DNA from 4 places in the Paenibacillus sp. BR2-3 genome. Region 2 is predicted to be linked to each of the others. Evidence: riboswitches for the same ligand, from Rfam matches in the RefSeq annotation. Region 2 holds a riboswitch; each other region holds the start of a gene.
The links. A riboswitch is a leader RNA that binds a small molecule or an ion and turns the genes downstream of it on or off. The one in region 2 is predicted to bind thiamine pyrophosphate.
Positions count from the first base shown of each region.

Region 1: another riboswitch for thiamine pyrophosphate. It lies ahead of PaeBR_RS18420 (thiamine phosphate synthase); the one in region 2 lies ahead of PaeBR_RS01770 (ABC transporter substrate-binding protein).
Region 3: another riboswitch for thiamine pyrophosphate. It lies ahead of thiC (phosphomethylpyrimidine synthase ThiC); the one in region 2 lies ahead of PaeBR_RS01770 (ABC transporter substrate-binding protein).
Region 4: another riboswitch for thiamine pyrophosphate. It lies ahead of PaeBR_RS15685 (ABC transporter ATP-binding protein); the one in region 2 lies ahead of PaeBR_RS01770 (ABC transporter substrate-binding protein).

Region 1 covers NZ_CP126311.1:3,810,888-3,818,657, forward strand. Annotated here, with positions in the region: gene thiH (2-iminoacetate synthase ThiH) at 1-720, opposite strand, end outside; gene PaeBR_RS18410 (thiazole synthase) at 752-1,519, opposite strand; gene thiS (sulfur carrier protein ThiS) at 1,604-1,807, opposite strand; gene PaeBR_RS18420 (thiamine phosphate synthase) at 1,838-2,446, opposite strand; TPP riboswitch at 2,568-2,672, opposite strand; gene PaeBR_RS18425 (transposase) at 2,764-4,203, opposite strand; gene PaeBR_RS18430 (DoxX family protein) at 4,729-5,163, opposite strand; gene PaeBR_RS18435 (DUF2269 family protein) at 5,178-5,639, opposite strand; gene PaeBR_RS18440 (TetR/AcrR family transcriptional regulator) at 5,666-6,259, opposite strand; gene PaeBR_RS18445 (SDR family oxidoreductase) at 6,476-7,345, opposite strand; gene PaeBR_RS18450 (hypothetical protein) at 7,710-7,770, opposite strand, start outside.
Region 2 covers NZ_CP126311.1:360,789-368,558, reverse strand. Annotated here, with positions in the region: gene PaeBR_RS01790 (ArsR/SmtB family transcription factor) at 203-568, opposite strand; gene PaeBR_RS01785 (pyridoxamine 5'-phosphate oxidase family protein) at 696-1,136, opposite strand; gene PaeBR_RS01780 (MFS transporter) at 1,248-2,462, shown strand; gene PaeBR_RS01775 (hypothetical protein) at 2,536-3,978, shown strand; TPP riboswitch at 4,046-4,156, shown strand; gene PaeBR_RS01770 (ABC transporter substrate-binding protein) at 4,317-5,390, shown strand; gene PaeBR_RS01765 (MTH1187 family thiamine-binding protein) at 5,414-5,707, shown strand; gene PaeBR_RS01760 (ABC transporter permease) at 5,704-6,465, shown strand; gene PaeBR_RS01755 (ABC transporter ATP-binding protein) at 6,483-7,328, shown strand; gene PaeBR_RS01750 (hypothetical protein) at 7,348-7,596, shown strand; gene nfsA (oxygen-insensitive NADPH nitroreductase) at 7,647-7,770, opposite strand, start outside.
Region 3 covers NZ_CP126311.1:727,714-735,483, reverse strand. Annotated here, with positions in the region: gene PaeBR_RS03495 (AAA domain-containing protein) at 1-3,648, opposite strand, end outside; gene thiC (phosphomethylpyrimidine synthase ThiC) at 4,012-5,796, opposite strand; TPP riboswitch at 5,905-6,010, opposite strand; gene PaeBR_RS03485 (methyl-accepting chemotaxis protein) at 6,081-7,770, opposite strand, start outside.
Region 4 covers NZ_CP126311.1:3,288,572-3,296,341, reverse strand. Annotated here, with positions in the region: gene thiE (thiamine phosphate synthase) at 1-240, opposite strand, end outside; gene thiD (bifunctional hydroxymethylpyrimidine kinase/phosphomethylpyrimidine kinase) at 227-1,051, opposite strand; gene thiM (hydroxyethylthiazole kinase) at 1,082-1,906, opposite strand; gene PaeBR_RS15695 (ABC transporter substrate-binding protein) at 1,903-2,925, opposite strand; gene PaeBR_RS15690 (ABC transporter permease) at 2,934-3,713, opposite strand; gene PaeBR_RS15685 (ABC transporter ATP-binding protein) at 3,688-4,557, opposite strand; TPP riboswitch at 4,563-4,665, opposite strand; gene PaeBR_RS15680 (amino acid ABC transporter substrate-binding protein) at 4,928-5,776, shown strand; gene PaeBR_RS15675 (amino acid ABC transporter permease) at 5,803-6,471, shown strand; gene PaeBR_RS15670 (amino acid ABC transporter ATP-binding protein) at 6,486-7,238, shown strand; gene PaeBR_RS15665 (S-layer homology domain-containing protein) at 7,240-7,617, opposite strand.

The DNA.
Region 1 (7,770 bases), 1.6 Mb from region 2:
ATGCATCGCACTCAGGAATGCCTCCTGCCGCCAGTCATGCATACCGAGCAGGGCGCCGATGTTAACCGCACGGAATCCGGCCTGGCAACCGCGTTCAGGAGCATCGATCCGGTTGCGGTAATTTCTTTTTGGACCCTTAACATGCAGCTCCTGATAAGTTTCCTGGTGATAAACTTCCTGATAAAGAGTTAATCCGTCCACACCCGCCTGAAGCAGTTCCTCATATTCAGCAGTTGCAAGAGGGTTGATTTCAATACTGACCGAGGAGAAGTATTCACGAAGCACCTCCACACAGTCCTTGATATAAGAAACAGGATTATCCCGGCGGGATTCCCCGGTCAAAATCAGAATATGGCGCAAGCCCGTGGCGGCAATCGTCTCTGCCTCCCTTCTGACCTCCTCCAGTGACAGTTTCTTGCGCGGAAAGTCGTAGATAGAGCTGAAGCTGCAATAGGTGCAGTGATTCACACAGAAATCGGCCAGATACATCGGTGTGAACAGCTGCATCGCGTGTCCGAAATGCGAACGGGTAATCCGCTGCGCTTTCTGTGCCATCTGCTCCAGAAAAGGTTCGGCGGCCGAAGAGAGCAGCGCCAGCAAATCCGCTTCGTCCAGCCTATCCTTACCCAGTGCCCGCTTCACATCCTCCGCCCCGTACCCCTTCCACAGACTTTCATATGGATACTGCTCCAAGCGGGTCAGCGTTTCATAAAAACTCATGGTTAATCCCCCATTCCTGATGTCACCCGGATCAGCCCAAAAAGCCTGTCAAAGGTGAAGATGCAATAGCTGCTTCTTCTACCGGACCGAGCCCGGCCAGATACGCCTTGCGGCCCGCCGTGACAGCATCACGGAAGGCTTCCGCCATTCCCAGCGGGTCACGGGCCGTTGCTATTGCTGTATTCAGCAGTACTGCAGCAGCACCCATTTCCATGGCTTCCGCCGCTTCGGAGGGCCTGCCGATACCGGCGTCTACGATAATGGGAAGGTTCACTTCTTCAATGAGGATTCGCACCAATTCTTTGGTTCTAAGGCCGCGATTCGTACCAATCGGTGCTCCAAGCGGCATCACGGCAGCTGCACCCGCATCTCTTAAACGCAGAGCGGCCGATAGATCCGGGCTCATATACGGGAGTACAACAAAGCCTTCGGCAGCCAGGATTTCCGTAGCACGGATCGTCTCCAGATTGTCCGGAAGCAAATATTTCTGGTCGTTAATGACCTCGATTTTGACCCAGTTTCCCAGGCCGGCGGCTCTTGCGAGTCTGGCGATGCGCACGGCTTCCTCCGCCGTACGCGCACCGGAAGTATTGGGAAGCAGCGTCATATGGGACGGAATATGGTTCATGATATTCTCTTCTCCCCCAGCCGTGTCCACCCGTCGAAGTGCTACCGTAATAACCTCTGAGCCGGAGCGAGCAATGACTTCCGGGATTAGCGTATTGCGGCTGTATTTGCCGGTTCCAATGAACAGCCGGCTGGATAAGGCGGTACCGCCGATTAGTAAAGGGTCTATCATAAAATCAGCCTCCTTGAATACCTTTTTTCAATTCAAAAACCTGATCGAACAGTAAGATTAAATCAACAAATGAAGATGTCAGTGTCAGCCTCCGCCTACAAAGTGTACAATTTCAATACGGTCACCATCAGAGAGATGTGTCTCCCCATAATTTTCCTTGCTGACAAACTCCCCGTTGAGCTCAACAATGATCATTCGCCGGGACCACTCGGAACTGCTGACCAAATGATCCAACGTTCTGCAGGTATCGGAATAATCACCTGGAGTCCCGTTAATAATCAGCTTCATCCATACTCACCTCCTTTGCCTGTGGAATGCTTAAATCGCTTGAATCGAAGCCCGATAGGCTTTTGCAGCAGACAAAGGATCTGCAGCACCGCATATGCCGGACATCACCGCTATGCCTGCTGCCCCGTTCTTTATGATCCGGGCTGCATGATCAGGCTCGATCCCGCCTATGGCAATTACCGGGACGCGGCTGTACCGGACAGCCTCAGCCAGCATTTCCAGTCCGCGCTCAGGCTGTCCCGGCTTGCTGGCCGAGGGATACACATGTCCAAACAGGCAATAATCGGCTCCCTGAGCAGCTGCTTCTGCTGCCTCCTCCGGCGAGTGGATTGACCTTCCCAGGCGAAGGCGAGGTGCCAGCATTCGGGCGGCGGCAGGATCAAGACTGTGCCAGGCCAGTTGTACACCGACAGCCCCAGCCGCCAAGGCAACATCAATCCGGTCGTTAATGATTAGCTTGGCCGCCGGGATGCCTGCCTTCAGCATGGACTCCGCCGCTGCCAGAAGCTCCCGGGCTGAGCGATGCTTTTCCCGCAGATGAATAAAATCCAGCAGGGAGTGTACAGCCGCCGCCTTTTCAATGAATTGGGATAACGGGAGCTTTCCGTCTGAGATCAAATGGATTTCGGCTTGCGCCATACTCAACCTTCTTTCTGTCGATACATCTGTCTAGACTCCTCTTTAACGCAAAAAAACTGCCCCCGCGAAGGAGGGCAGTCGGAATCTGTAAAGGAATAAGGCTAAGGGAAGCCTGGTTACAGTCATTCGTTCTCCACTTCCCTCCGCTGGTATAAACCAGATCAGGTTCAAAGGGTCCGGACCCGCATACGTCCGTCTCAGCCTTTCGGCACCCCTAGTGTCAATAAAATATGTAATTGCTGCTAATGAACTTTATATTAGCATAATATACCTTATAAAACATCTATTAATACTGGACAGTGAAAAGTTCTACAACTTTAAGAAGCCAGAGAATCGTGCTCAACATGAGTGTTCTCCTGCTTGGATTTAATTATTTTCGTTATGGATAAGTGCGGATTTTGCACAAACAAGCGAAAAATAGACTTGCGTAAATAAGCGGCAACGGTAGCCTCAGACACCACGGCATGGGACGGCGTACGCAGATAGCGGAAAAACAGCCCCGGCGTCCGGCCTGAAAAATGCAGGCTAACCAGCTGCAGCAATCCCATCGCGATGCACTGGCACATCACGAATCCCTCGATCGCCTGAAGCGTCCGCTGAATTCGCTGCCGGTCTTGTTCGTCCTTTACCGCTTTGAGTGGGTGAGCTTCCTCTTTTTTCAGAAACCGGTTCAGCTTCGGCATGGACTTGCTCCAGAAGCGGTAGCCGAAGGCGCCGATGACCTGCTTCATTTCCCGAAACGTACACTCGATCTTGAAGCGATAGCCATACAAGCGGATGATGTCTGTGGCAGCTAAGGTCAGATCGGTACTGACCAAAATGGAGGGGCGGCCCTGATGCACCACCAGCACAAAGCGCAATTCCTGATACAAGCCCTGTCCCCAAAGCAGATCCAGGCATAGAAATTGCACCTTCTCTTCTTTGCCATACAGGGGAACGGTGGCGGTTTGAAAATCGGCAGCGCGAGTCGTGAACCACTCCTTCAGTTTGACCGCCTTGCCTTTTTTCGCCGGTCGGCCACGTCCTGGCTTCTTGGCCGCAGGGCGTTCATAGGCCACCACGTTGGATTTGGCTTTCGTCACCAGATGCATCCGGGCTTCGGAGGCGAGATGGCACGCCTGCAACCGCTTCAAGGCCGGAACCGACAAGAAGTAACGATCCAAGAGCAACAGCGCTTGACCGAAGCCTTTCGCAGCCTCGAACCCTTGTTCAATCATCTGAACGACGTGGGAAGGCGGCTCCGGCTCGTTGTCCGCTTTCTTCCAGCCCAGGATGGTCTGGACGCCGTCTTGCAGATTCATGAACAAGGGCAAGCAGAACCATTTCCGGGAATCGCCGACCAGAATGCCGATGGCCCCAAACAGGTGACCGAAAATATAATTGCCCTTGGAGACGTTTTCGGATTCCTGATGGAGCTTCTTGACGCCCGGCATCCGGCGACCTTCCTTGGCTTGCTTCATGCCATCGCCGACGAGTACCACGCGATCCTGAATCACCAGCAGGGGCGCAGACTGGCGAACGACCTGAAGCCACATCCGCCGTAAGGATGACGGAGACCAAGCCGAAGAACGGAAGAAGTGAATGAGCGTCTCATAGCAGCCGCCATTCAGGGAGAGGTCCCGAATCACAGAAGTCACGCCCAGATGGTCGGAGCGCAGCATAAAGCCGATGACCAAAACAACGAACCACTCGAAAGTGGCTTGTCTGGAGAAGCACGAACGGAAGGGAAGTAAAAGTTCATTCACGTATTTGAGCATAGGTATGGTCAATCGCTCGGAAATGAGGTACACTTTTTGTCGTAACCCATTTAGCGATTGGATCTCCTTTCTGTGTGAGAACTAAAAGGATACCATACCATCGTCTGATTGGGTTATTTTTCTATGTTACGATTTTTCGACAAGAACTTTTGACTGTCCAGTATTAATAGAGGTATTTAGAAAATAACCATGGACTCACAAAACGAAAAGATTTCATAAATAAGGGGCTGTCCCCATGCCCATCAAGTTAAGAACAAAGAAAAGGAACAGATGCTACAGTTCGTCACTTGATCCAAATGAAATTTCAAATTTCTAGGCAGCAGGTCGAAGCTTGTTTTTTCATGGCATCATGTAGAGAAAGAAAATATTCTTTTAAGATACAAAATGGCAATATGGAAGATGGATTTCCACGTTTTAAATAAGATCTCGAATGGCCAGCGTTTAGGGAATACAGGTCATGGACATGCTCTTTTTTTAAGTAGATGTCAGGGGAATTGGTCATGTAGACATGAACAAGCCACGGACTTAACCCGCAAAGAGGACCGCCGCGAGAAACACGAGCTGCAGCAATGTTCGGACAAGCAGCCTAGGCGTAGGTTTCCCGCCGATAGTTAATCTTTCCCGGGCTGCCCGCACATTGGCGGGGAACATGGCCACCAGCAGAACCGCCAAGCAGACGGAAGCCGCGCGGGAGGTAGCGGGGAACAGAATACCGACGGCTCCCGCAATTTCCAACCACCCGGTGGCCGTCACGATCCAATCTGGCTTCGGAAAAGCCACCGGGACCATCCGGATGAGGTCAGGCCGTCTTTTTCCCCAGTGGGCGGAAGCGGTAATCAGCAGCATGACGGCCACCGCTCCCTGAAGCGGAGAATGCCAACCGTCGAAATAGGACCAGCCGAACAGGCCGAGAACCCAGAACAGCAGAAACGAAACAACAAGTGCATAAAAAGGTACCATCTTTATCCCTCCGATTAGAAGCTTTTCGTTATCATGAGATATAAAATGACGATCGGCAGCAATGTAGCGGCGATGCCGAAGCAGGCCCAATAGCGGGACACTTGTTGATAATCTTTGGAGATGTTCCCGCTTTCGATGCATTGAGCGCTATGGCGGATCATTCCGCGCTGCAGCGGAATAAGAACGGCTAACCAGATCACGCCGGTGACGGCAAACAAAATCAGCGACATCGTAAGCCAATTCAGCCCCGACAGCGGCATTTTCGCCTGTATGGCCATCACAATACCCGAGACAATGATGATCACTAGACCCGGGAGCGTAAACACATAATCGGCAAGCATGACGTTTTTTACCGTGCTGTGAATGATGGCCGGATTTTTCAGCAAATCCGCCCGAACCTTCCAAAATGCCGCCGTAATGATATTTCCTACGAATACTACGACTCCAACTAGATGCAACGTTAACCACAAGTTCATGATACACTCTTCCTTTCTTCCTCTATTTATCGGGATTTTAAAATATTGACCATAAACGACGAATAATCTTGGGTATTGAAAGAAGCCAGAGCAAAAGGAATAGAGGAGCGGACGCGCAAACCGAGTGATAGCAGAACGAACATTTCGGCTGTTTTGTCCATATCAACCGATTCTGGAATAACCCCGTGCCGTTGGCCGGTCAAAATCCACTGCTTGGATAAATGCACAGACTGCTCATAATACTGCTTGAGCGCTTCCGCAACCATAGGCTGATCTTCCTTTCCAAGTAAATACATCAGCACCTTGTTCGTCACGTCCTGAGCATCTTCCAGCACCGGAAGACTGTCAATGATCTTCTGCATGGGTCCATCGAACGTTTTTCCGCCTTGTTCCACTTCGTTCATAAAACCTTCGTTTGTCTCTTCGAGCCGCTCCTGCAACACCCAGGCAAAGATCTCGTCCTTGCTCTTCACGTAATGAAAGATAGCGCCCTTTGACAATCCCGATTTATCCATGATGTCCTTCATTGTGACAGAGTGACACCCTTTTTCCCGTATCAGCTCTTTGGTCGAATCAAGCAGCAGTTGGGTTGTTTGCTGTCTGCGTTCCTCTTGCTTCAAAGTAATCCCTCCGTGTTCGTTTGCAACCTATACGATCATTATATATACCGACCATCGGTTTGTAAATAGGAATTATTATATCTCATTTCATTATTTATCAGAAGCGGTTACCCTCGAATCAGAAATCGCCCTTTTAAAATGGTTGCTTCGACACTTCCATTTTACCAAAGGGCGATATCGTTGTGTTGTTCTAAAAATATTGTAGAAACGATTAGTTTAGCCGTTGACGACCTCGCCGCCGTTCACATGAATAACTTGTCCGGTTACATAGGTAGAATCGTCAGATGCCAGATATACGTAGGCAGGTGCCAGCTCCTCCGGTTGACCCGGGCGCTTCATCGGCTGTGTAGCCCCGAACTCGCTTACCTGCTTCGCATCAAAGGTAGAAGGAATAAGCGGCGTCCAGATGGGGCCTGGGGCAACGGCGTTCACCCGAATGCCTTTTTCAGCCAGATTTGTTGAAAGCGAGCGGGTGAAGCTGAGAATCGCTCCCTTGGTGGACGAATAATCCAGCAGCGAAGGGCTGCCACGATAGGCCGTAATCGAAGTCGTGTTGATGATGGTAGAGCCTTCTTTTAAATGCGGCATCGCTGCCTTCGTCAAATAGAACATCGAGAATATATTCGTCCGGAAGGTGCGCTCCAGCTGCTCGGATGTAATGTCCTCAATATTTTTCTGCGGATGCTGTTCCGCGGCATTGTTAATTAGAATATCAAGCTTGCCAAGGCCTTCTACCGTTTTATTTATGAGATCCTGACAGAACGCTTCCACGCCAATATCGCCGGAGATCAGGACGCATTTGCGGCCTTCCTGTTCAACCTGGCGTTTCGTTTCCTCTGCGTCCTTGTGCTCATTGAGGTAGGAAATCACTACATCCGCACCCTCTTTGGCAAAAAGAACGGCTACCGCACGACCGATTCCGCTATCGCCTCCGGTAATAAGCGCTGCTTTGCCCAGCAGCTTGCCCGCTGCCTTATAATTTGCCGGTTCATACTTGGGACGCGGCTTCATTTCACTTTCAATGCCTGGCTGATGGTGCTGCTCCTGCGGTGGTAAGGTTTTCTTTGTCTCGTTACTGCTTGTCATCATCTTAATCTCCTCTCGCTGTGCAATGGGATTTGACACTAAAGTCTTAGGATGGCTCAAGAGTTTCGATTTATACTCACTTTACGCTATGTTAATTACCACATAGAGCGGGAATTCAAACAAAGAGAAAGGTACTTCAGCCGTAACTACGGGGAATGTTTGGACTTCCGGCCGCTGTTGTCGTAAGAATTCCTTTGATTTTACCGCTATTTGCGGATGAAATCCGGAGACAAAGGCGATCGCTGACGCTCCTCCAGTTCCAAACTTCCCCTTCGTTACTCCTCGCCCATTGTCTTTTTTTATTTCAACCTAAACACAAAAAATTACCCCGGCAGCATTAGCCGGGGTAATCTCGCTCTATCCGTTATATAATCTGGTTATACACCATGAAAAATACCATCAGCAGCAGGGTGACGGCCAGCAGT
Region 2 (7,770 bases):
CAGCGGCTATATTGGATACGATATATTCATCCTCATCGTCCTGGCCGCCCAGACCGTCTGGCTCGCCTTGTCTTTAAGAAAGCCGGCCATGTCCACAGGTGTGAATCAAGCAAGCTAACTGTAGACGATTTCCCCGAAACAAAAAAACTGTCCTTCGGCAATGACAGCCTAAGGACAGTTTCTTGTTTCTTTTTAACAATATTTATTCGTGGCTGATATGTTCATGCGTCTGCAAGAAAATCTGCTCGACATGCGCGTCGTTCAATGAGTAATATACCGTCTTGCCTTCTTTTCGCCGCTTGACGATCCGCAGATTCCGCAAATAGCGCAGCTGGTGGGAAACCGCTGACTGCCCCATATCCAGAATAACGGCCAAATCGTGTACACACAATTCTCTTCGGGACAAGGCGTAAATGAGCCGGACTCTCGTCGGATCACCCAATGCTTTGAACATTTCCGCCATTTTGTCGGTTGTCCCTCTGTCCGGCAGGATCAACTTCATTGTATCCGGCTCCAGCTCCGAACCTTTGCATGTATTGTCGCATTCCTCTAGTGCTGCTGGTTCCATGTTCTCGCCCTCCCCGATGAATCTTCCGGCAGCGCCGGCCCTACATAATCTTCACCTAAATTATAGGGAAGACGGCTTTCAATGTCCATTCGGGGCACTTCATATATTATTTATTTTAGCGTACCTGTTATTTCCCTGACGCAACAGCCTGCTTCTCCCATACACCATGTTCTTTATTCTTGCCGGTAAACTGGATACGTGTCGGTGTAAGCTCAAGAATAACATAGTCGGGATCATCCGGTCCCTGGAACCATTTCTCCAGTTCCTTGCTCCACACCTTGGAACGCAAAGCCTCATCTTTAGTGACTTCAACCGTAGCTTCGATCTCCAATTGATCCTTACTGCCACCGGCCTCGAATCCGAGCAAAAGACAGGCGTTGGGGTTCTCCTTCAGCTCTGCCACCTTATGTGTCTTGCGGTCGGTAGCCAGGTAGATATTTAATCCGTCATGAAATACCGCCATGTATCGAACCTTGGGTTTGTTGCCGGCTTCAATGGTGCCTAAGGAACCGAATTTGTTGTCATCCAGCGCCTTGATGATATCGTTCTCCAACTGTTTGTTATCCATGAACGAAAATAACCCCTTTCATTATGTGAATATAAAATTATATATCCACACCCGCAGTTTAGATTTATCATAAATACGTTGTCCATAAACCACCCTAGAAGGAGCTCTCCCATGAAAAAACTGATCTGGATTGGCTGTCTTTCTTATTTCGTCATCGGACTGGCCCATGTTGTGCTCGGTTCTATCCTTCCCGTTTTACTGAATCATTATGATCAAAATTACAGTGCCGGAGGCGAGCTGATCTTCAGCCAATTCGCCGGGTTCCTTGCAGGCGTGCTCGTCTCCCCGCTGCTGAACCGGCGTTTCGGTAAACGCGGAGCCATCCTGATTGCCACGGGGCTGCTGCTGGGTGCTGAGATCGCTTATTCTTTTCTTCCACCTTGGGAGTGGATGTATGTTGTCGCTGTAGCCGCAGGCTTTGGCTTTGGCATGATTGAGGCCATTATCGGAACAATAATTATCGCAGCGATTACCAAGGGAACCGCCGTCGCGATGAGCCGGCTTGAGGTGCTGTTTGGTGTGGGTGCACTCGTAATGCCCCTGATCGCAAGCCCCCTCATTGCCGCCGGCTGGTGGAGAGTCTCATTCCTGATTGTGGCAGCCTTCACTCTGATTTCGCTGTTCTTTTGGGGGAAAGGACACTTCGGCAATCTGCAGCCTGTGCTTGACGAACGTGCATCCCGACGCGATAAGGAGACGAGTATCTCCAATAAATCGATCAAGCGTTCTCCTTATGCGGGGAAACAATGGGGCATGCTCGGGCTGTTCATTGTATTCTTCTTTCTCTATGTCGGAACCGAGATGAGTCTGGTCAACTTCATGCCTGCCATCTTTATCGCCAAGCTGGGCATGAGCGAGTCTGGGGCTGCACTGACCGTTACCTTCTTCTGGCTGGCTATGTCAGCAGGGAGATTATTCGCCGGATTAATTGCCGAGAAAATCTCTTACCGTGTCTACGTGCTGGGCAGTTGCTTCGTAACTCTGTTGCTTTTCGCCCTGTTCCCGTTCGCGAGTCACCCCTTTGCAGCCTTTGCAGTAATCGCTCTCCTCGGGCTGTTCATGTCCGGAATATTTTCCATAGCTCTCGTGTTCTCCAGCAAGCTGCTGCCCGGCGCTGAAGAGTCGACCCCAAGTATAATGATTGCAGCTGGAGGAATAGGCGGCGCTATACTGCCACTGCTCACAGGCTGGGCCATGGACCATCTGGAGGTAGCCCAGGTTGCAGGCCTGCTGGCTGCTTTTGCCGCCGTTCTGTTTCTGCTCAGCCTTGCCGCCTGGAGAATCAGCCCGGGACGCTCTTCCGTTCAAAAGAGGCTTACCCTCTGAGGATAATCACTGCCGCGTTTTTAGGGTAATTTATAATCAGACTTCTATCTAATATAAAAGCGGGGAATCAATCATGGACAAGCTGTCTTCCGAGCCTGTATTACAAACAGCTCTTCTGCAATTTATATTTCCATTCTCCATTAAAGAGGGAGAGACCAAAGAGCTGGGGCAACAGCTGGAGAAGGATGGCTTCACTCGCTTTTATCTGAATAAAAGGGAGCTGGAGGACGCTTATTACGGAGAAGGCTATTGCGTGTCCCACGAAAATATGGAACGGTCCTATATGCCTTTTGCAGCGCATGTATTGTTTCCCCGAAAGAACGACAAGGATTCATTTCACCGCTTTTCCCGGGTGGACGCTTTGGATTGCCTGCTGGAAATGCCAATGAATACTCTGCCCTTCCGGGTATTATCAACCGATGTGTTCCTTTGTCCGTTTCAGCTTGGCTTCGTGACCATTCGGGTTGAACTCGGCGGAGACAAGCTTCCGTTCAGCCTGGCCCTGGAGTTCGCCGACCGTTTCCGCACACTGGAGGACGTGTCCAGCAAGGATACACATACACATATCCATTGCGGTAATCGCATCTTCAAGCAGGTAGAGGATTTCATTTTCAATGAACTGACTCCCGGCCTCCGTTCCTTTTTGGATTCCTCGGAGCTGAGCGGCGCCTACTTTGAAACACTGCCCTTTTTTGTAGATGAAAGAATGCTTGTGCAGGCCTTTTACGAATTTGAAGAAGACGCTGAGCTTGACATCAACATCCGATATAAGGCCTCGCAAATTGACGGGATCGACTCTAAAGGACAACCTTATATGAGTGCCAGCGACACAGATTACATCGAGAAGTATTGCAGCAGTCACTCCTACAACCGCTGGGGTCCGGACACCTATTACATGACCAACGAGCAAACCTTTTGCTGTATGACACGGGCGCGGCATGAGGTAGCCGTCAGTCTCGCCAACGAAATGTACGGAGAATATTATTATGGGTTTCTATTAAGCATTTTCCACAAAATCGTGCTGCTCAAGCTGGCCAATATGCATTCCCGGCTTCGTATTGACAACGATTATGAGCAGATTGAGAATCTGATCTATTCCATTAACCGGTTCTCGGCCAAATTTTATTTTCTGGAGCTGATTTCGCAATCACAGGGCCGGGAAATCTTCTTTCAGCTGCGTAAGGTATACGGCAATGACGCTCTGTTCGGTGAAGTGAAGATGACGCTCGACGATCTGTTTCAGTATCAGGACAAATTTCAGGCCAAACGCCGCGATAATCTGCTTATGATTCTCACTGTATACACGGTTATAAGCGGTATTTATGGTATGAATCAAGTCATTGAGGATCTGAAGGCCAAGATCGACTGGAAAGTAATGCTGGAGTACTCCCCCTTCCAGTACTTGGCTTTGTTCGTTACGATGAGCGGTATTCTGGTCAGTCTCTCTCTTACCTTGAGGGAGCTGCGGAGAGGAATACGGAACCGCCGTAAAAAAAGACTCCACCGGGAGGACTAATCATAGTGCCTAAGGCTACTGGACAATTCAGGGGCAGGCGTCTATAATACACCGTAACCGTTAACTTCATACAAAGCAGGGGTGCTGGAATTGGCCGGCTGAGAGTGTATTCCATTAGATACTGACCCTTATACCTGATCTGGATAATGCCAGCGTAGGAAACGCCATAAGTCCTGGTCCTTGTGACCATAGCTAATCATGCGCCTGCAGCGTCCCGATCACCCGGGGCGCTTTTTTTGGTATTTCGGATTTTTTCAATCGTTTTATGAAGACGGGACTTATCCGGATATACCAGGCTCAGCCTGGTATATCCGCTACATCAAAGGAGAGAAGAGAAAATGGGAGTCAAAAAAGTATTGATGTTATGCCTCACCTGCGTGCTGGTCATCGCAATTGCCGCATGCGGCAGCAATAACGGAAATTCTGGCAACAATAAAGTGAGCAATGCCGGAAACGGTGGAACTGCGCCGGAATCTACTCCTGAAACCGCAACGGATGCGCCAAAGGAACTCACCAAGATTAAAGTCGCGCTCGACTGGACACCGAATACCAACCATACCGGTCTTTACGCAGCCCAAGAGCTTGGCTATTACAAGGAAGAAGGACTGGATGTTGAAATCGTCCAGCCGGGAGCAGCCGGTGCCGATACCATGGTTACCTCGGGCGAAGCCGCTTTCGGTATTAGCGCTCAGGAGAGTCTGACGCTGGCACGTTTGCAAGGTGTGCCTCTAGTCTCTATTGCAGCCATTATTCAGCATAATACATCAGGATTTGCCGCGCCTGTGGACCGCAAGATCAAGTCACCTAAGGATTTTGAAGGCAAAACCTACGGCGGCTGGGGTTCCCCTGCAGAAGAAGCGGCGTTGAAAGCGATCATGGACCCCGAGGGCGGAGATGTGAAGAAGGTTAAGCTCGTCAATATCGGGGAAGCCGATTATTTCACAGCCGTGAAGCGCGATATTGATTTCGCCTGGATTTTCTACGCCTGGACCGGCATTGAAGCCGAGCTGCGCGGTGAGCCGCTGGACATGCTGTACCTTAAGGATTACGCACCTCAGCTGGATTATTATACTCCTGTCCTGACGACGAGCGAGAAACAGATTGCCGATGATCCGGAGCTGGTAAAAGCGTTCATGAAAGCTACGTCGAAAGGGTACCAGTACGCGATTGATAGGCCGGAAGAGGCTGCAGCCGTCCTGAGCAAAGCCGTTCCTGATCTGGATGCAAAGCTGGTCCTGGCCAGCCAGAAATGGCTCAGCCCGAAATATAAGGACGATGCTCCGCGCTGGGGCGAGCAAAAGGCTGAGGTGTGGCAGAATTACGCCGACTGGATGTACGGGCTGAAGCTGCTGGATAAGCCGCTGGATGTTCCGGGCACGTTTACGAATGACTTTTTGCCGGATACTCCATAAAAGAACGGAAAGGATTGATGATCATGGCTAATACACTGCTAAGCATTCAGGTCATTCCGAAAACCCCGAACAATGAAGATTCCATCCCATATGTTGACAAAGCGATCGAGGTTATTCAACAATCCGGTGTCAAGCATCAGGTGAACCCGCTGGATACAACGATGGAGGGGGAGCTTACAGAACTGCTTGAGGTGGTCCGCCAGATGCATGAGGCACTGATTGAGGCAGGCAGCCCGAGCGTCATTTCGCAGATCAAAATTGCCCATAACCCGAACGGGATCAGCATGGATAAACTGACGGAGAAATATCGGCCGTGAGCTCAATCTGGAAGCAAATATGGCCGCCACTTGTGGCGGTCATCTTCTTTTTGACGATATGGCAGCTGTCGGTTTCTCTATTTCATATTGAAGACTGGATACTCCCAAGTCCCGCCGATATCGCCCGGGAATCATCCGGCAACGCCTCCGGCATTTGGGTCCATACGCTGGCCACGCTGCGGCTCACGCTGATCGGCTTTCCCGTCGGCACGGGTGTAGGACTAGTCATTGCGCTGCTGCTGCACCTGCTGCCCTGGGCCAAACGCGCTTTTTATCCGCTGCTCATTCTGAGCCAGAATGTCCCTTCCATCGCGCTCGGACCGCTGCTCGTGATCTGGTTCGGCTTCGGCCTGCTGCCCAAGATTGTCCTGATTACGCTGGTCTGCTTCTTTCCGGTAGCTGTGGCTGCGATGGGGGGGCTGGCGCAAAGCGACCGGGTCATGATGAACTATATGAAGATGGCCGGTGCGACGAAGTGGCAAATCTTCACCAAGCTGGAGCTGCCTTCTTCCTTGCCCTCTCTGTTCTCCGGGGTGAAAATATCGGCAACCTATGCGGTAATGGGCGCAGTCGTCGCCGAATGGATCGGCGCTGATAAAGGGATCGGGTATTACATGCTCCTGCAGAAGTCGGCCTATCGCACAGACCGGATGTTCGTCGCTATTGTTATCATTGTTCTGCTCAGTCTGGTGCTCTTTGCGATCATCGCCCTGCTGGAAAAATGGCTGGTACGCTGGAAGCCGCGCCGCAATGCATAGAAAGGAAGATGCCTGATATGCCTCAAGTGACCCCTATTCAACATAGAGCTGCTGACGCCCTTGGCTCTTCGGCTGCTCATGCAGCACCTCCCGCTCTTGAAGTAAGCTGCATTTCCAAGGCTTTCTCGCACCGCCGCCGCAAGACGAGTGTACTCCATAACGTTTCGCTTAAAGTGGAACAGCAGGAGTTCGTCTCCATCATCGGCCCCTCCGGCTGCGGGAAGAGCACTTTATTCCATATTATCGGAGGTCTGGAGCAACCGGATGCCGGAACTATAAGAATGAATGGAAATATAGTAACAGGACAGCGCGGAGAGATCAGCTATATGCCGCAGCAGCCCGCGCTTTTCCCCTGGCGGACGATCGAAGATAACGTACGGCTCGCCGGTGAAATTAAGGGTGCGCCTCGTGACCGCGCCCGTGAAGAAGCCCGACAATGGCTGACCAAGGTCGGCTTAAGCGGGTTCGAACGCGCTTACCCGCACATGCTCTCCGGCGGAATGCAGCAGCGGGCCGCTTTCCTCCGGGCATTGCTGGCCCCGCAGGAGCTGATGCTGCTGGATGAGCCGTTCAGTGCACTGGATGCGCTGACACGCAGCGAAATGCAGCGCTGGCTGCTGGAGCTGTGGGAAGAGAACCGCCGTTCCGTGCTGTTCATCACCCACAATATTGAAGAGGCGCTGCTGCTCTCCAGCCGCATTTATGTATTCTCCGGCCGTCCAGGGTCCATCCTCCACACGGTTGACGTCCCCTTCCCGCGGCCGCGCCGCGAAGAGATTACGGATTCCCCGGACTTCCTTATGCTGAAGCGGCAGCTATCCCGGTGGATGCGGGAGGAGCAGGCCAAGAACTCCCTTTCCTAACCGAATATTTACGGAGCAGGTGGAGGAAACTACAACTATCCGTAAATTTGTTCCGGAAAGGGTGACAGACATGGGATCACCGAAGACCAGCAATAAGCTGCGTATAATCAGAATTGGCGTATCCTGGGGTTCCATGGAAAGCCAGATTATATCGCCCAACTATGGCTATAATCAGCCGGATTTAAAGAACGAGCATATCCCTGAGTCGCTTATCCGTCTGGCTGTGGGGCATGAGCCGACAGAGTTATTAATTATGGATCAGCCTTGAGCTGAAAAAACCGCCCACAGTTATGGACTGAGGCGGTTTTTTCAACTGCATTATTTTTGCATAAACCCTTTGCTTTGCAAAAAATCCTTCATATGCAACCGAATCGGCTCCGCCAGTCGTTTGGCCATAATCGCCGACCAAGGCGTGTTGTTCACACCGCCGGTCCGTGCGGAC
Region 3 (7,770 bases), 370 kb from region 2:
GCTTCTGCTTCCGCTCTCCACCCGGTACTCAACGGTGAACGGCTTAGTAGACACTCCGCTTGCATCTCTAAGCGGAAGAATCGTCCCGTTGTAGGACAAGCTGTTGCTGAACTGGATAATCGGTTCTACGCAGCGGAAATGCTCCCTCAGTTGGGTCATACCCGCAAAAGAAGTTTTAGCCAAGTCATAGATCGAGGTGCTTCCATCATACAAAGCTGCGTTGGGGATACCCTCCAGATGGGTCTCCATCAGTCTTCTAGTCTCTTCCAGCCTCTGGCCAACCGCCTCCGGGCTCACCTGCTCATCGTCGCCCACGACCACGATTTGCTTGCCGAGATAAAGAGCCGTTAAGGCCATAATGTCCGCCTGACTGGCTTCATCAACGATCACTACATCGAAGTGGTTCTCCGAAGGACTAAAGCTGTCCACTACCCGGTATGTCGGCATAATCCAGACTGGAACGGCCGTCTGGCAGACGGGCATCAGCTTACGGGCCTCTGCAATCAAGTGCGGAGCCGCTTTCCCGGTACGCTTGCCTGCTTTTTTCATCAGCAATTTCCAGCCATGCAATGCATTCTGCTGCTTCAGGGTGGTTTTGCGGGCTAGCGCCAGCCAGGCCTTTTTCTCCACCAATTGAAGGGTAATCGATTTGAATTGTTCCCGAATTCCCGCAAGCTGCTCTTGCAGCGTCTCCGCAGAAAGGGCTGTCCTTCTGTCCAACTCCATATCCAATTGCTTCAGCAGCCAGGCTGATTGCAGTCCCTCCGAAACCCGGGGTTCTCCGTGTACACTGATCCTCTCCCGGACAGCCTCCGCCCAACCAGGAGCAACGGCTTGTACCTGCTGGAGCAACTTCTGCCTCTGCCGGATCTGAACTTGCTTACTCCATAGTTCATCTATAGCATGACAGGCTTGCTCATATCCGTGCTCGTCCAACTGCTTGATGCTCTCCTGCAGAGCAACCATTAATATAGAACGGTAATTTGCCAAAGAAATCACGGTCTGCGTGATCTCGTGGATGCTTCGGGAGACTTCATTCCATTTATATTCGTTAATACAGGAATCTACTATGACAGGAATCTCTTGTTCTACCGTGTCTCGAAGATGAATCCATTCAGCATGCTTTCCCACCGGGACAGGTTTGGACTTAAGCAGCTCCTCCCACAGAACCCCCCCTTTAAGCAGAGTCTGTAACGGCGGGTTGAAGCTCTCCTGCTGCCAATCCAGCAAAAAGCGCATCTCTTTTTGAATGGTTGGCATGTACTCTTCAGGCTCCGTGCCGAGAGTGGAAAGATCATACCCTCCCTTTGCCGTTACTTGCCGATTCCAGCGGGTCATAACCCTGGAGCGTTGATCCTGATAACGGATGACTGTCAGCACAGCATCGAGATAAGCAGCATCCAGACCTTGAAGCCCTTTGTCTCCCGGGAATAGAAAATCACAGGCCTTCTTCCACTGCCGTTTAAGCAGCAGTTGCAACGAAGTCAACTTACTCCCGCCCTCAAGGTAACTCTTTATTTCATTTATTACGGGAAAAAGGGGCTGCAACTCGGTATCGGCCAAATGCTCAAAGCCATACTTGTACTTAGCGGTTCTGGCCGCCCGGTATAAGGCAAGCCACTCCTCCACCTCGTTCATCAGCTCATCCCAGTCGCTTCTGCCGCCCGCTGCTTCTGTGGAGAAAGAAATCAGTTCCAGCTTCCACTCTTCCCCTTGCGAAATAACCGCTACCGCTCTGCGCAGCTGGTCCAATGCAGACTGTAGTTCGTCTATTTTCAAATTCTGATCATTATTGTTCCAGTAAGCCTTATGTTTATCTCTCTCGGCATGTACCAACTCTTTATACACTTTGGCCAGACTGTTGAACTCTTCGGGAGAGACAAGCTGCTCTGTCCGAATCTTTAACTGCTCAAATTCAGCTACTTCCTCCGGCGTGATCTCACCGGAGCTTCGATAGAGGCTTTCAAGCTCGGCAGATGTGAGCGGAAACTCATGGCCTGCCGTGATCCCACCCGGAATAAGCTTCATCGCCTCTTGTCCTGCAGAAATCATCTTCGCTGCCGTAGAGGGATCGTATTCGGAGCCCCATAGAATTATCGGCGTGTAGTCGCTTTCTCTGGACGTTCTTAAATCAGCATTTAGCACCTTGATATCATCTAACATAGACCTGCGTTTTGCTGCCAGCGCGAGTATATCCCGCTCCGTCTCCTCGGTGGATATGGAGCTTAACCTGGAGGTGATGACATCTATCGAGTTCTCCAGCTGCTTCTGTCCGCTTGCTTCATCCAGCACACTGACGCAGAGGTCCTGCAGCGGACCGGCAACCTTGTCGCGCAGGACCGATAGGGCTCTGGAAGTGTGACTCGTTACGAGGACGCTTTTGCCCTCAGCCAGAAAATGCCCCAGTAGATTGGCGATCGTATGCGTCTTGCCTGTGCCTGGCGGGCCTTGAACAAGAACGGAGCCGAATCGGCTTAGCTTGAGCGCAATATCGAGTTGCTCCGAATTTGCTTCCTTGGTGAACAGAATCTCTTCATTCTCTCCATTTATATCCAGATTGGAAAAAGAGACCGCTGAATCACCCTCAGGTGTTGTTCCCAAATCAATCCCGGTAATCCTGGCAACCGCCTGCGGCAGATGGTCGCTGTCGTTTAAATCTTTAATGATTTCCTCTATGGCGTGATCGAAGCCGGCAGAACGTTTCCGCAACAAGATTAACGGGCTTCGCTGTATATATACATTTTCTTCCTCCGACGATGCGGCTACAGGCCGTGTCCCATAAGGAATAAACTGTGCATGAGCTGCTAAGTGACTGGCTACTCTTTTTAAATAACTGTCTGTAGCAGCATAGCCCAGGGGAGAACATGGTTCTTCCAACAAATCATCAGCACATTTCTTAACGGAGAGGGCACTTACCTCTAATGTGTCCCTGAACATGGCGCTATGGAACTCCGCTTCCGTATCGGACGGAACAAGCCGGAATTCCGGAACATCTGGATCAAAGATGAGCTGAGCCTTCTGCATTAACAACGGGTGGTGAATTTTCTCCGGCAGGAGATCCCAGTGCAGGAGGCCATCGGCGATCATAAGCTCGACAGCATCATTCTCACGTTCTATCCAGGAGTGGAGGGTATATAAATTCTCGAACAGCTTCTTCGTTTCACGTACAGGCTCTTCCGTCCGTTTCCATTCACCGCGTACCTTCAGCCATTCTTCCCAGGAGCGTACTCTTTGTTCATCCTGATCGAATCTTTCCTGAACCGGCTCATACTCCCCTGTCTCTTCGTTCTCCACATAAGTTTCGAACCGTTCAATGAACCGCGGCTGCTTGTGGATCTTCTCCCATTCCGGCTCCAGCCAGCGTTTGAGCACTTCTGGCGGCTCCGGGCATGGCGTAAGATCAGGCTTTCTTACCGTTAACAAAACATCCGGTATCGGGTCATCTATCCTTTCGAAAGGGCTCCGTCCGTCCACAAAATCACAGATAATACGAGGATCAACAGGCAGGTCCGTTAGCTGCAATGACCATAGATGCTTCGAAATTTGTTTTTCGACCGGTTGTTTTAATTGGTTCAGTGCCTGTAGATGCGTATATACCTGAATCAGCTTCTGTCTAACTATCTTACGTTGCTCCCCTAACACTTCCATAAATGATTCTCCTTCGTCCAATTATGACAAAAGTCCCGTTTTTTGAACCTATTATAATACAAACCCCTCTAGTTAAATACCAAATTATTCATAAACGGGGATGAGATGAAATTTAAAGGGCTCCAAAGCACCGGATTAGATGGAGAAATTCCCGTTAAAGCGGGAGAATTTCCAGTTACTTCACCTACTGCTGGGTAGACGCTCCTTCTGCTTGGTGCAAGAATTTAAGTAACAAAAAGAAATCGCCCTATGGAATGGAGGTACCACCCAACCATTTCAAAGGAGCGATTTTGTATTATTAGGTCAGCCAGTATCCCAATATAGTCACATACAATTTTAGTTTATAGTCAAAATATTCACGTTCTACTTATAAATCACGCTTCCGCCTTCTTTAAACTCCACCGCTTTCTCTCGCATCCCCGCAGCGATAACCTCTTTCTCCGGCTGCTCTTGCTCCAGCCCATCCTGCTGTCTCGCCGTATCCCGGATATCATGGGAAATGCGCATGCTGCAGAACTTGGGTCCGCACATGGAGCAGAAATGAGCGGTTTTGGCTCCTTCTGCGGGAAGGGTCTCATCGTGGTATTCAAGCGCCCGCTCCGGATCAAGCGACAAATGGAACTGGTCCCGCCAGCGGAATTCAAAGCGAGCTTTGGAAAGCGCGTTATCCCGGTCCTGTGCACCCTTGTGTCCCTTCGCCAAGTCGGCGGCATGGGCCGCAATTTTGTAGGTAATAACGCCTTCCCGTACATCATTCTTGTTAGGCAAACCAAGGTGCTCCTTGGGGGTGACGTAGCAAAGCATTGCCGTGCCGAACCAACCGATCATCGCCGCTCCAATCGCAGAGGTAATATGGTCATAGCCGGGTGCAATATCCGTTGTCAGAGGACCGAGTGTGTAAAAAGGAGCACCATGGCAGAGTTCAAGCTGCTTATCCATATTTTCTTTGATCAGATGCATCGGCACATGGCCCGGACCTTCGACCATCACCTGAACATCATGCTTCCAGGCCAGCGTTGTTAATTCTCCCAGCGTCTCCAGTTCCGCAAACTGGGCCTCATCATTGGCATCTGCGATGGAACCCGGACGCAGCCCGTCTCCCAAGGAGAACGCAACATCATAAGTCTTCATAATCTCGCAGATATCCTCGAAATGCGTGTAGAGAAAATTCTCCTGATGATGAGCAAGGCACCATGCCGCCATAATCGATCCACCCCGTGAGACAATACCTGTCATTCTTTTGGCGGTCAATGGAATATAACGAAGCAGCACCCCGGCATGAATAGTAAAATAGTCCACTCCCTGCTCCGCCTGCTCGATCAGCGTATCCCGGTAAACCTCCCAGGTTAGGTCCTCGGCCTTCCCGTTCACCTTTTCCAATGCCTGATAGATAGGCACCGTCCCAATAGGTACAGGAGAGTTGCGGATAATCCATTCCCGGGTGGTGTGAATGTTTTTGCCGGTCGAAAGATCCATGATGTTATCCGCGCCCCAGCGGATAGCCCATCTCATCTTCTCCACTTCTTCCTCTATGGACGAGGACACGGCGGAGTTGCCGATATTCGCGTTGATCTTCACCAGGAAATTCCGCCCGATAATCATCGGCTCGCTTTCCGGATGGTTAATATTTGCCGGAATGATGGCACGACCGCTGGCTACCTCATCTCTAACAAACTCTGGCGCAACATTTTCCCGGATCGCTATAAATTCCATCTCGGACGTAATGATGCCTTTGCGCGCATAATGCAGTTGGCTGACATTCCGGCCTTCTTTGGCTCTCAGCGGACTCCGCTGCAACCCCGGAAACACCTCCACCTCCGATTTACCTGTAGCATTCCCGTTATCCTCAGGTTTGATGGCTCTTCCCTCATAGGCCTCCGCGTCCCCCCGCTCCCTGATCCACTGAAAACGATGGGGCGTCAGCCCCTGGCGGATATCGGTTTCCGCTTCAGGGTTGGTATAAGCTCCGCTGGTATCATAGACACGAACTGGGGCATTCTCCTCTTCTCCGGCAGTACCCGAAGTTCGGCTTAACGTAATCTCTCGCATAGGCACCTGAATATCCGGCCGTGACCCCTCCACATACACCTTATGACTTCCTGGAAAAGCAGACAAATCAACCGTATCCTTCTTCTCTTGGCTTGGCATCTTATTTCCTCCTATTAAAAGTATTATAAATAAGAGTGCGCGCTAAAAAAGCCGCTCCACAATGGAGCGGCTTCTATCCATAAACGGCCAAGGCCAATATGAGAAAAAAAGGGTCCGACTCCACTTTCCTACGCTGGTATGATCCAGATCAGGTTCAAGGGTCCGGAAATTCATTTTCCCGTCTCAGCCTATTCAGGCTCCCCTAGTGGTTTCTTATTTAATTAGTTATAAGTTACAGAGAAGTCTAGCATTTGTCAACTGATGATAGACATTTGCTTTAACCGCTATTCAAGAGTAAATCTGCCCAAGTCATCCTGCAGTTGCAGCGCATTGCTGCTCAGGGTTGCCGCCGAGGCTTGAATCTCCTGCATGGACGCGAGCTGCTGCTGTGCGCCTGCGGCAATCGTCTCCGCTTCACCGGCATTTTGACGGGAGATAGCCGCAACCTCGCTCACCGATGCGCTTACCTGCTGGCTGCTTGCGGACATTTCTTCAGCAGCCGCCGAGACCTCCTGTATTTGCTCTGTAACCAATTGAATAGCTCCCATAATGGTATCAATGGAACCATTCGCCGCATGAATGGACTTCAGTCCGTTGTCAGCTTCCCGAGATGTTACTTCTACTGATTGGATGGACTGATCCACCAGCCCCCTGATGTGGCCAATAACCTCGGAGATGGACTTGACGGATGTCGTTGTTTGTTCGGCTAATTTGGATACCTCCGATGCAACGACCATAAATCCGCGTCCATGCTCGCCGGCTCTAGCCGCTTCGATGTTGGCATTTAGCGACAACAGCTGTGTTTGGGAAGAAATATTAACAATAGCCGCTACAATAAAATCGATTTGCTCGGAGAGTTCTCCAAGCTGCCCGATGACTTTGCCCGAGTCTATGACGGAAGACTGGATCGTACGCATCTGATCGACGGCAGCTTTCAGCTGTCTGGCTCCCTCCTCGGCATTCTGTACCGCGTGGGCTGCAGAGCCGACCACTTCACCGGCATTTTCTGCAATACGCTGCACACCAATAGCCATTTCAGTCAATGCACCGGATATTTCGCCGGATGCTCTATTCTGAATCTCATTTCCGTCTGATACCGACTGAATCGCCTTGGCGATATGCTCCATAGCCTGTGCGGATTCCGTGGATACAGCGGTTAATTCCTCAGAAGAAGCCGTTAACTGCTCGGAAAGGTCCTGATTACGTCTCAGCAGCTCGTTAAGCGAGTCATTAATTAAATTGAAAGAGGTTCCGATATCCGCCAATTCATCCTTGCTCGCAACCGTTAATTTGCCCGAGAAATCCCCTGCTGCCATTTTTGACGCTTTCCCTTGTATAAGCTGTACGGTCACTTTTACATTCCGGTAAAAAGCAATATAAAAAAGTACAATCAGAACCGCGGCGGCCAATGTAATGGCTAGAATCGTATTGCGGCTATTTTCCAGATGACTGATTCTCCCGCTTAATAAGTTGAAGAGCGTATCAGAATCTGCGGCAAACAAACTGGCTATATCATTTACTGTCTTCAACCCTTCCGGATAGAACTCTTCGGGCTTCATCGACAGTTGTGTATCCTTGATCAGCTTATCATTGATAAGGGAAACAAAAGCCTTGGTGGAGGCGAGGGATTGATTGCCGGATTGATCCAGCTCGGATTTCCAAGCGGTGTTGGAATCATAGATATGTAGTAAGGAGGTCTGAATGCCTTCTCCTGCTGTTTCCATTTGGCTTTTAATTACATTCACATCCATTTTTTCGGCTTCACTGATTTGGTTTCGGATTAATAATTGGTTCCCCATCCCGAGAACTCGTCCGGTCAGCTCAATGAGATCCGGCGCACGGTTAACCATAATATCCATCATATAAAAGGAATCAAGCTCAGGGTCCAGGGTCAGCTTGGATTCATCTGCTGTATCTTTTATAAGCTTCCCGGCCTTTCCGATAATCCCGGTGTGACGTGAGAGGCTTTCTTCC
Region 4 (7,770 bases), 2.1 Mb from region 2:
GTCGTTTACGATAAAAGGGACGCCATGTGATTGGCAAATCTGCTGCAGTTTTCTGGCCAGATCATACTTGGCGCAGCCTGTCAGCGCTCCGATCCCCTTTTCACGGAACTGGTACATCGTTATGCCTCCGGTAATCGCCTCAGTTAATACCTCCTCAGGAGACTTGCGGCAATTGATGCTGCCCATTATGAAATAGACTTTCAGCTTCTCCCTCAAGACATCGCTATTAATGCGCCCCATAACCACTACCCCGCAGTCTGTTTTGATAGGAAAAATGGTTCGTTGGCCCATGTCCCCCGCCGATACCAAGTTCATCTTCAATCGCCGCTTGAATAAAGGCTTTGGCTGTTTGGGTCGCCTCCGTTACGGACTTACCCCGGGCAAGCTCAGCGGTTATCGCCGCCGAAAAGGTACAGCCTGTGCCGTGAGTATGCCGGGTCTGAACCCGCATACTCTCCATGTATAAGACCTCATGCCCATCGTACACAAGATCGACAACCCCGCGGCTATCGGCATCATGCCCGCCCTTCAACACCACATAGCGTGAGCCCATCGCCACTATTTTTTTGGCTGCTTCTTCACGATCCTTCAAGCTGGAAATCCTCATGCCGGTTAAAACTTCGGCCTCCGGGATATTCGGTGTTGTTATGAGGGACAGTGGAAGCAGATGATCAATTAAAGCTTGTACGGCCTCCTCCTGTAAAAGCTTGGAGCCTCCCTTGGCAACCATAACTGGGTCAACGACCAGATTACGCCATCCATATTGCTGTACTTTTGCCGCTACGATACGAATAATGTCCGCGCTGAACAGCATTCCTGTCTTTACAGCATCCGGCTCCAAATCATCGCCGATAGAATCGAGCTGCTGCGCTATCGCTTCTTTCTCTAGCGGGAAGACACCCTGCACACCTAACGTGTTTTGGGCGGTTACCGCGGTCAAGGCTGACATCCCGTAGATGCCCAATTCCTGAAAGGTTTTGAGATCGGCTTGAATGCCCGCGCCGCCACCGCTGTCCGAGCCGGCAATCGTCAATGCTTTATATATTTTCATCTATGCTTCTCCTTAGAGGGGGCTGATTAATTAGGCAAGCCTTTTAATTTGGGACAACTCTTGATACTTTTCCGGAGTCAGGAGTGCCAATTGATTCAGTAACTCAATCTGAAAGCTGCCCGGCCCTTGCTCAGCCGTTAATTCGGCAGCCAGTTCAGCGGCAACTCCATAGAAGGAGATGGCTTCCACAGCCGCTTCCAGCCAAGCACCGCCGCTTACAGCCAGAAAAGCTCCGACGACTGAGCTTAGCAGGCAGCCTGTGCCAGTTACTTTTGTCAGAATGGGGTGACCGTTGCTGGCAATGTAGGTGATGTCCCCGTCAGAAATGATATCATCCTTGCCGGTAATGATGACTACGCAGCCGAGCTTGCGCGCGGCTTGTTGAGCGAGGGTGACTGCATCGCCTTCACCTTCTCCTGCATCCACACCTTTAATGGACCAGCTCGCGCCAACCACATGGGCAACTTCGGCTACATTGCCGCGCAGGGCTGTAATCTGCATTTCACTTGTCAGCTTGTGCGTGACGTCCGTGCGGTAGGCTGTTGCTCCAGCACCCACAGGGTCAAGTACAACAGGCACACCGTGTTCGTTGGCCGATTGTCCGGCCAGCAGCATCGCTTGAATCGTATGATCGTTCAGTGTTCCAATGTTAAGAACCACTGCAGCGGACATTTTGGCGACATCCTTTACTTCCTCGTGCGCATCCGCCATAAAAGGGGAGGCTCCCAGTGCGAGCAGTCCGTTCGCTGTGAAGTTAGTGACCACGATGTTGGTGATGTTGTGAACAAGCGGGTTTTTCTGGCGTACCTTTGATAAATATGTCATTTTATTTCCTCCTGAAAGGTTATTACTTATAGGTTAATGTAGGATTCCTCGGTCTTTACTTCAGTCTGAAGCAGTCCATTTTCGGTTAACCATTGATGAACCTTCTCCCAGGACGCAGGGTCCTGATAGCCAAAGGCCTGATCACCCGCATCCATAAGCGGCAGCAGGATTTGCAGGCTTTTCTTTTCTATTTCCTGGTCCAGTGGAGAGGTTTGATCTTCATGCTTGAGCAATATAGATAACGCTTCTTCCGGATTCTCCTGTACGAACTGTTGACCCTTCGAGATGGCGGTCATGAATTTTTTGAAATCATCTTCCGATTCCTGTACTCCTTGTTCACTGGCGACAAGCACAAGCTCATAATAGTCGGGTACCCCATAGTCTGTCGGATTGAGGGAGGTTACAGGATGCCCCTCTTTAGCCAGGATCAACGCCTCGTGGTTAATGAATCCGCCCATAATAGCTTCCACTTTTCCAGTGGATACAGCCGGAATAAGGTCAAAGCCTACATCGATCAGGTTGGCAGACTGCGGGTCACCGCCGTCGTTCTTTATCATGGTGCGGACCATAGCTTCATAGAGCGGAATGGAGGAGTAGCCGATATTTTTGCCGGCCAAATCCTTAGGGCTATGTACATCTCCGTTTGCCGGAACCATCATGTGGTTGAGCGGATGTCTGACAATAGCAGCGATAGATTGAACGGGAATGTCCTCCCCGCGTGCCATAAGCACCTGAGGCTGATAGCTCAGAGCCAGATCGATTTGATTCGCCGCAACGAGCTTTAGACCATCATTGCCGTCGGCAGGCATCCGGATGTCCACATCCAAACCTTGCTCTGCGAAATAGCCGTTCTGTTCAGCCACATAAAATAATGAATGCACCGCATTCGGATACCAATCCAGCATCAGCGTAAGCTTGTGAAGAGCCGGACTGGCTTCTGTAGGGAGTGAGTTTTTGGAATCAGAATTGGATGAGGCAGAACAGCCGCTCAGGAAAAGGAACAGGCATAGAAGCAGCAGGGAAGCAGGGTTGTTTAATTTACTCAACATTTTCATAATTAGGAGGAACCTCTTTTCTTGAGAATAATATTTTCTAATAGTACGAGAAGCATGAACAGAACAAGTCCGAGTGCAGATAGCAGAAAAACGGCGGCGAACATATCATCACTCTGCAGGTTGCCCGCCATACGACGGCTGAAATAACCGAGCCCCTTGCTGCCGCCCAGCCATTCGCCAATGGTTGCTCCGATCACACAATACACCATGGCTAACTTTAGTCCGGAGAAGAAGGAGGGCAGCGCCAGCGGAATCTGAACTTTTGCCAGCAGTTGTGAGCGGTTCGCGCCCATAGTCATCAGCAACTCTCTGTAACGATCTGCGCCCTTGCGCAGTCCATCGTAACAACCTACAACAATCGGAAAAAAAGCAGTCAGAAAGACGACGGCAACCTTGCCCCCAAGGGAGTAACCGAACCAAAAAATGAAGACAGGAGACAAAGCGATCAGCGGAATGGTCTGGCTAATAATGATAAAAGGGTATAAAGCTTTCTCAACCATACGCGACATATGCATACCGGTACCGAGCAGCGATCCCAGGACCACGGATAGAATGAATCCCAGTAAAACCTCCTGCAGCGTAGCCGGTAAATGCAGTCCAAATAACAGCTTTCTGTTCTCTGCCAGAGCTCTCCAAATGGAGGTAGGGGCAGGAAGTATAAAGGCCGGAATCCACCCGGCACGCACGACCGTCTCCCAAGCCGCCAATAGGAATAAGAACAGAAGGAAGGAAGCGCTGTAATTCCAAAGCCATTTCCTAAAAAGAGTTCGTGTTCGTGTCATACAATCTTCGCTCCAAATCCTCTCGCAGGTTCAGGAACCGCGGTTCGTAATTCATGGTGTATCGCCGGGGTCTCGGTAAATCTACGGTCATTTCCTGCAGGAAACCATCAGGACTTCTGTTATGCATCACGTAAATCCGGTCACTGAGCAGTATTGCTTCTTCCAGATCATGTGTTATGAACAGCACCGTTTTCCCCAGTCCGCCCCACAGCTCCACAAGCCACCTGTGCATTTCCCGTTTGGTCATCGCGTCGAGTGCGCCAAAGGGTTCATCCAACAGCATGAGGTCACCTCCGGTTACTAGCGTTCTGAGAAAAGCAACCCGTTGCCTCATTCCGCCCGATAATTCACACGGATAGGCGTTCTCCATTCCGGCCAGTCCAAAATGCTCCAGCGTTTCCCGTATTGCAGTGATCGTCTCCGCTTTGGTGCGGACCCGGTTAACTTCCCAGGGCAGCAGACAGTTATCCAATACCGTCCTCCAGGGCAACAGCAGGTCCTGCTGGGGCATGTAAGCAATTTTTCCTAAGCGGGTGCGTGTGGAGGAGGGTTTGCCATGCATGAATATTTCTCCGCTAGCAGGTTCCAGAAGCCCGGCAATGATTTTGAACAGAGTGCTTTTTCCACAACCGCTGGCACCGACGACAGAGACAAACTCTCCTTGCTGAACCTTCAAAGACAACCCGGAGAAGACAGGGGCTTGCAGCAATGTGCCAAAAGAGTAGGATAATTCATGAATGGAGATCATTTTCGTATCTGACTTGCCTCCTTTAAACAAATAAAGACCCATCCATTTCCGAAGGAAATGAATGGGCCACAAATTCCAGTCTGCATGAATATGCATCACTTGAAAGTCCGGTTCCACTTCCCTCCGCTGGTATGATCCAGATCAGGTTCCAAGGGTCCGGAGCTCAAGCACCGTCTCAGTCATCAGACTCCCCTAGTGAAATAAACAGGTCAATATTGAATTCGCAATTGGTTCTAAATATACCATAACTTAAAGATATGTAAAAGGCCGGGGGCATTTAGCCACTTTTGGGTAAGATAAATATGCTGGTATAAATGTGAAGGACAGGAGGAATTTTACCTAATTCGATAAATCCGATGGTTATAATCGGAAAAAAGGTATTGACGAACCTGACACGACAGTGTACTATTCATTTTACCGGGAACAACCCGCACTATACAGATAAGGATAAGAGAGGGGAATTGAAATGAAAAAATTTAGTTTAATGATTTTATTCGTGCTGACTGTGGTGCTTGTGGCCGCTTGCGGCAATAATGCCAACAACAATACAACTGCTGAGCCATCGGCAGCAGCTAACGAAGGTGCGGCTGCTACTGCAGCGCCGGCTGAGTCCAATAGCCTGGAAGCCGTTAAAGCCAGCGGCAAGCTGCGGATTGGTACGGAAGGTACATATGCACCGTTCACCTTCCATGATTCGGATGGCAAGCTTACGGGCTTTGATGTCGAGATTGCCCGGGAAGTATCCAAGCGCCTTGGCGTGGAGCCTGAGTTCATTGAAACACAATGGGACGGTATCTTTGCCGGTATGGATGCGAAGCGGTTCGATGTTATCTTCAATGAAGTATCGATCACGGAAGATCGTAAAGCTAAATATGATTTCTCCGATCCGTACATCGTTTCCAAAGCCGTACTGATTGTTAGTGAAGATAACCAAGACATTAAGACTTTTGCGGATTTAAAGGGCAAAAAAGCCGGTCAATCTCTCACCAGCAACCTGTCGGACATTGCACGTGAGAACGGTGCGGAAATCGTAGCCACGGAAGGCTTCAATCAGGCTATCGATTTGCTGACCTCGGGCCGGATCGATGCAACGGTAAATGACGGTTTGTCTTTTCTGGACCTGAAGAAACAAAAACCCGATGTGAAGATCAAGAAGGTCGATGAAATTGCCGAGGGCTCTCAAAGCGCAGCAGTCTTCCTGAAAGGCAATGACGAACTGGTCAAAGCTGTCAGTGACGCGCTGGCTGAAATGAAGAGCGACGGAACCTATCTGAAAATCTCTGAGAAATATTTCGGGGAGGACGTTTCCAAATAATAGATGCCAAAAAGGATGTCTGATCAATGGATGACCGTAAAATACAGATACTAATTGATTCTTTGCTGCCCCTGCTTAAAGCCGGGGTGGCTTTTACCATTCCGCTGACACTGGTTTCTTTTGCATTGGGATTACTGCTGGCCGTGCTGACCGCACTTGTCCGTCTGTCCTCTTGGACTCTTCCGAAGCTGATCGCCCGTTTCTATGTGTGGGTCATTCGGGGAACTCCGTTATTGGTGCAGTTATTTATTATTTTTTACGGATTACCTGCTATCGGAATTATACTGGAACCGTTCACGGCTGCCGTTATCGGGTTCTCGCTCAGTGTCGGGGCCTATGCTTCGGAAATAGTACGTGCTGCCATTCTTTCCATACATAAAGGTCAGTGGGAAGCAGCATTTTCGGTAGGAATGACACGAGGCCAGGCTCTGCGCAGGGTTATACTGCCGCAAGCTGCACGCGTATCGGTTCCGCCGCTTGCCAACTCCTTCATCAGTCTGGTTAAGGACACATCTCTTGCAGCAGCGATCACTTATACGGAAATGTTCAGAACTTCACAGCAGATTGTAGCTACAACCTACGAACCGCTGCTTTTGTACTGCGAAGCGGGTCTGGTATATTTGCTGTTCAGCTCCGTACTGTCCGCATTGCAGAATTACCTGGAGAAGCGGCTTGACCGATATTCTGCGAGCTAAAGGAGAAGATTCGCTTGATTGAAATTTCTGATTTGCATAAATCATTCGGCCCTTTGCAGGTATTGAAGGGTATTAATCTGAAGCTGGAGCATGGAAAAGTACTTGTCATTATTGGCCCTTCCGGTTCCGGAAAAACGACGCTGCTGCGTTGCTTCAACCTGCTGGAGGTACCCGACCGGGGGAGCATTGTACTCGGTGATACAAAGCTAAGCTTTACAGACTCCAGAAGAATCCCGCAAAATAAAGTTCTGGAGCTGCGTAAAAAAACAGGCATGGTTTTTCAATCCTACAACCTTTTCCCCCATATGACAGCCCTCGGCAACGTGATGGAAGGCCAGGTGACCGTCCAGAAGCGCTCTAAAGAAGAGGCGCGGAAACGTGCTTTGACGCTGCTGGAGAAGGTTGGCCTTGGGGAAAAAGCGGAGGCCTATCCGCACCAGTTGTCCGGGGGACAGCAGCAGCGGGTAGCCATTGCCCGTGCGATGGCCGTTGAACCGGAGGTGCTGCTGTTCGACGAACCCACGTCGGCACTTGACCCCGAACTGGTAGGAGAAGTGCTCAAGGTAATTAAGCAGCTGGCTGCTGAAGGAATGACCATGGTGATTGTAACCCACGAGATGAAGTTTGCCGCTGATGTGGCGGATACCCTTATTTTGATGGACGAGGGTAATATATTGGAAGAAGGAACGCCCGAGGATGTGCTGGTGAATCCGAAAAGTCCCCGCGCGCGGCAATTTCTTAACCGGCTGAGCGGGGAAGCGGAATAGTTTACTCCTGAAACGGAGTTTCAACAGAGTGGGATTTCAGATACTCCAGCGCGTTATACAGCATAATAGCTGCTTCAGCGCGGGTAATTTCACTTTTAGGATTAAACTTCCCGGAGGCATCCAAAGTGGTGATATTGTATTTTAATGAACGTTGGATGCTGCCTTGGTAAGAAGGGGTTACTTTGTTCTGTGGCAAAAACTGCGAAGCCGAAACACCTTTGATTAATCCCTGATCTTTTAAGGATATTATTTTTTCTTTTCCGTTCACGCTGCCGAGATCCTTGAAGCTTCCTTCTGCGGCGAAGATTTGTCCTCCCAGGGAGAAGGAGAGAAGAGACGCGGTTGTTATAGCGGTCAATGCACTTTTTTTCATGTTCATATGAATTCACCTCGTAATAGGATTAGGCACTACGGCATTCTTATCTTCTATAACGAAGTCGAAAGTGGTAATGTTGCAGCAGCGAGTAGCCTCTTTTCATCCGTGGTTAATTTTGTTATGCTTATTTCGTAACGATTACTAATTATATCTGAT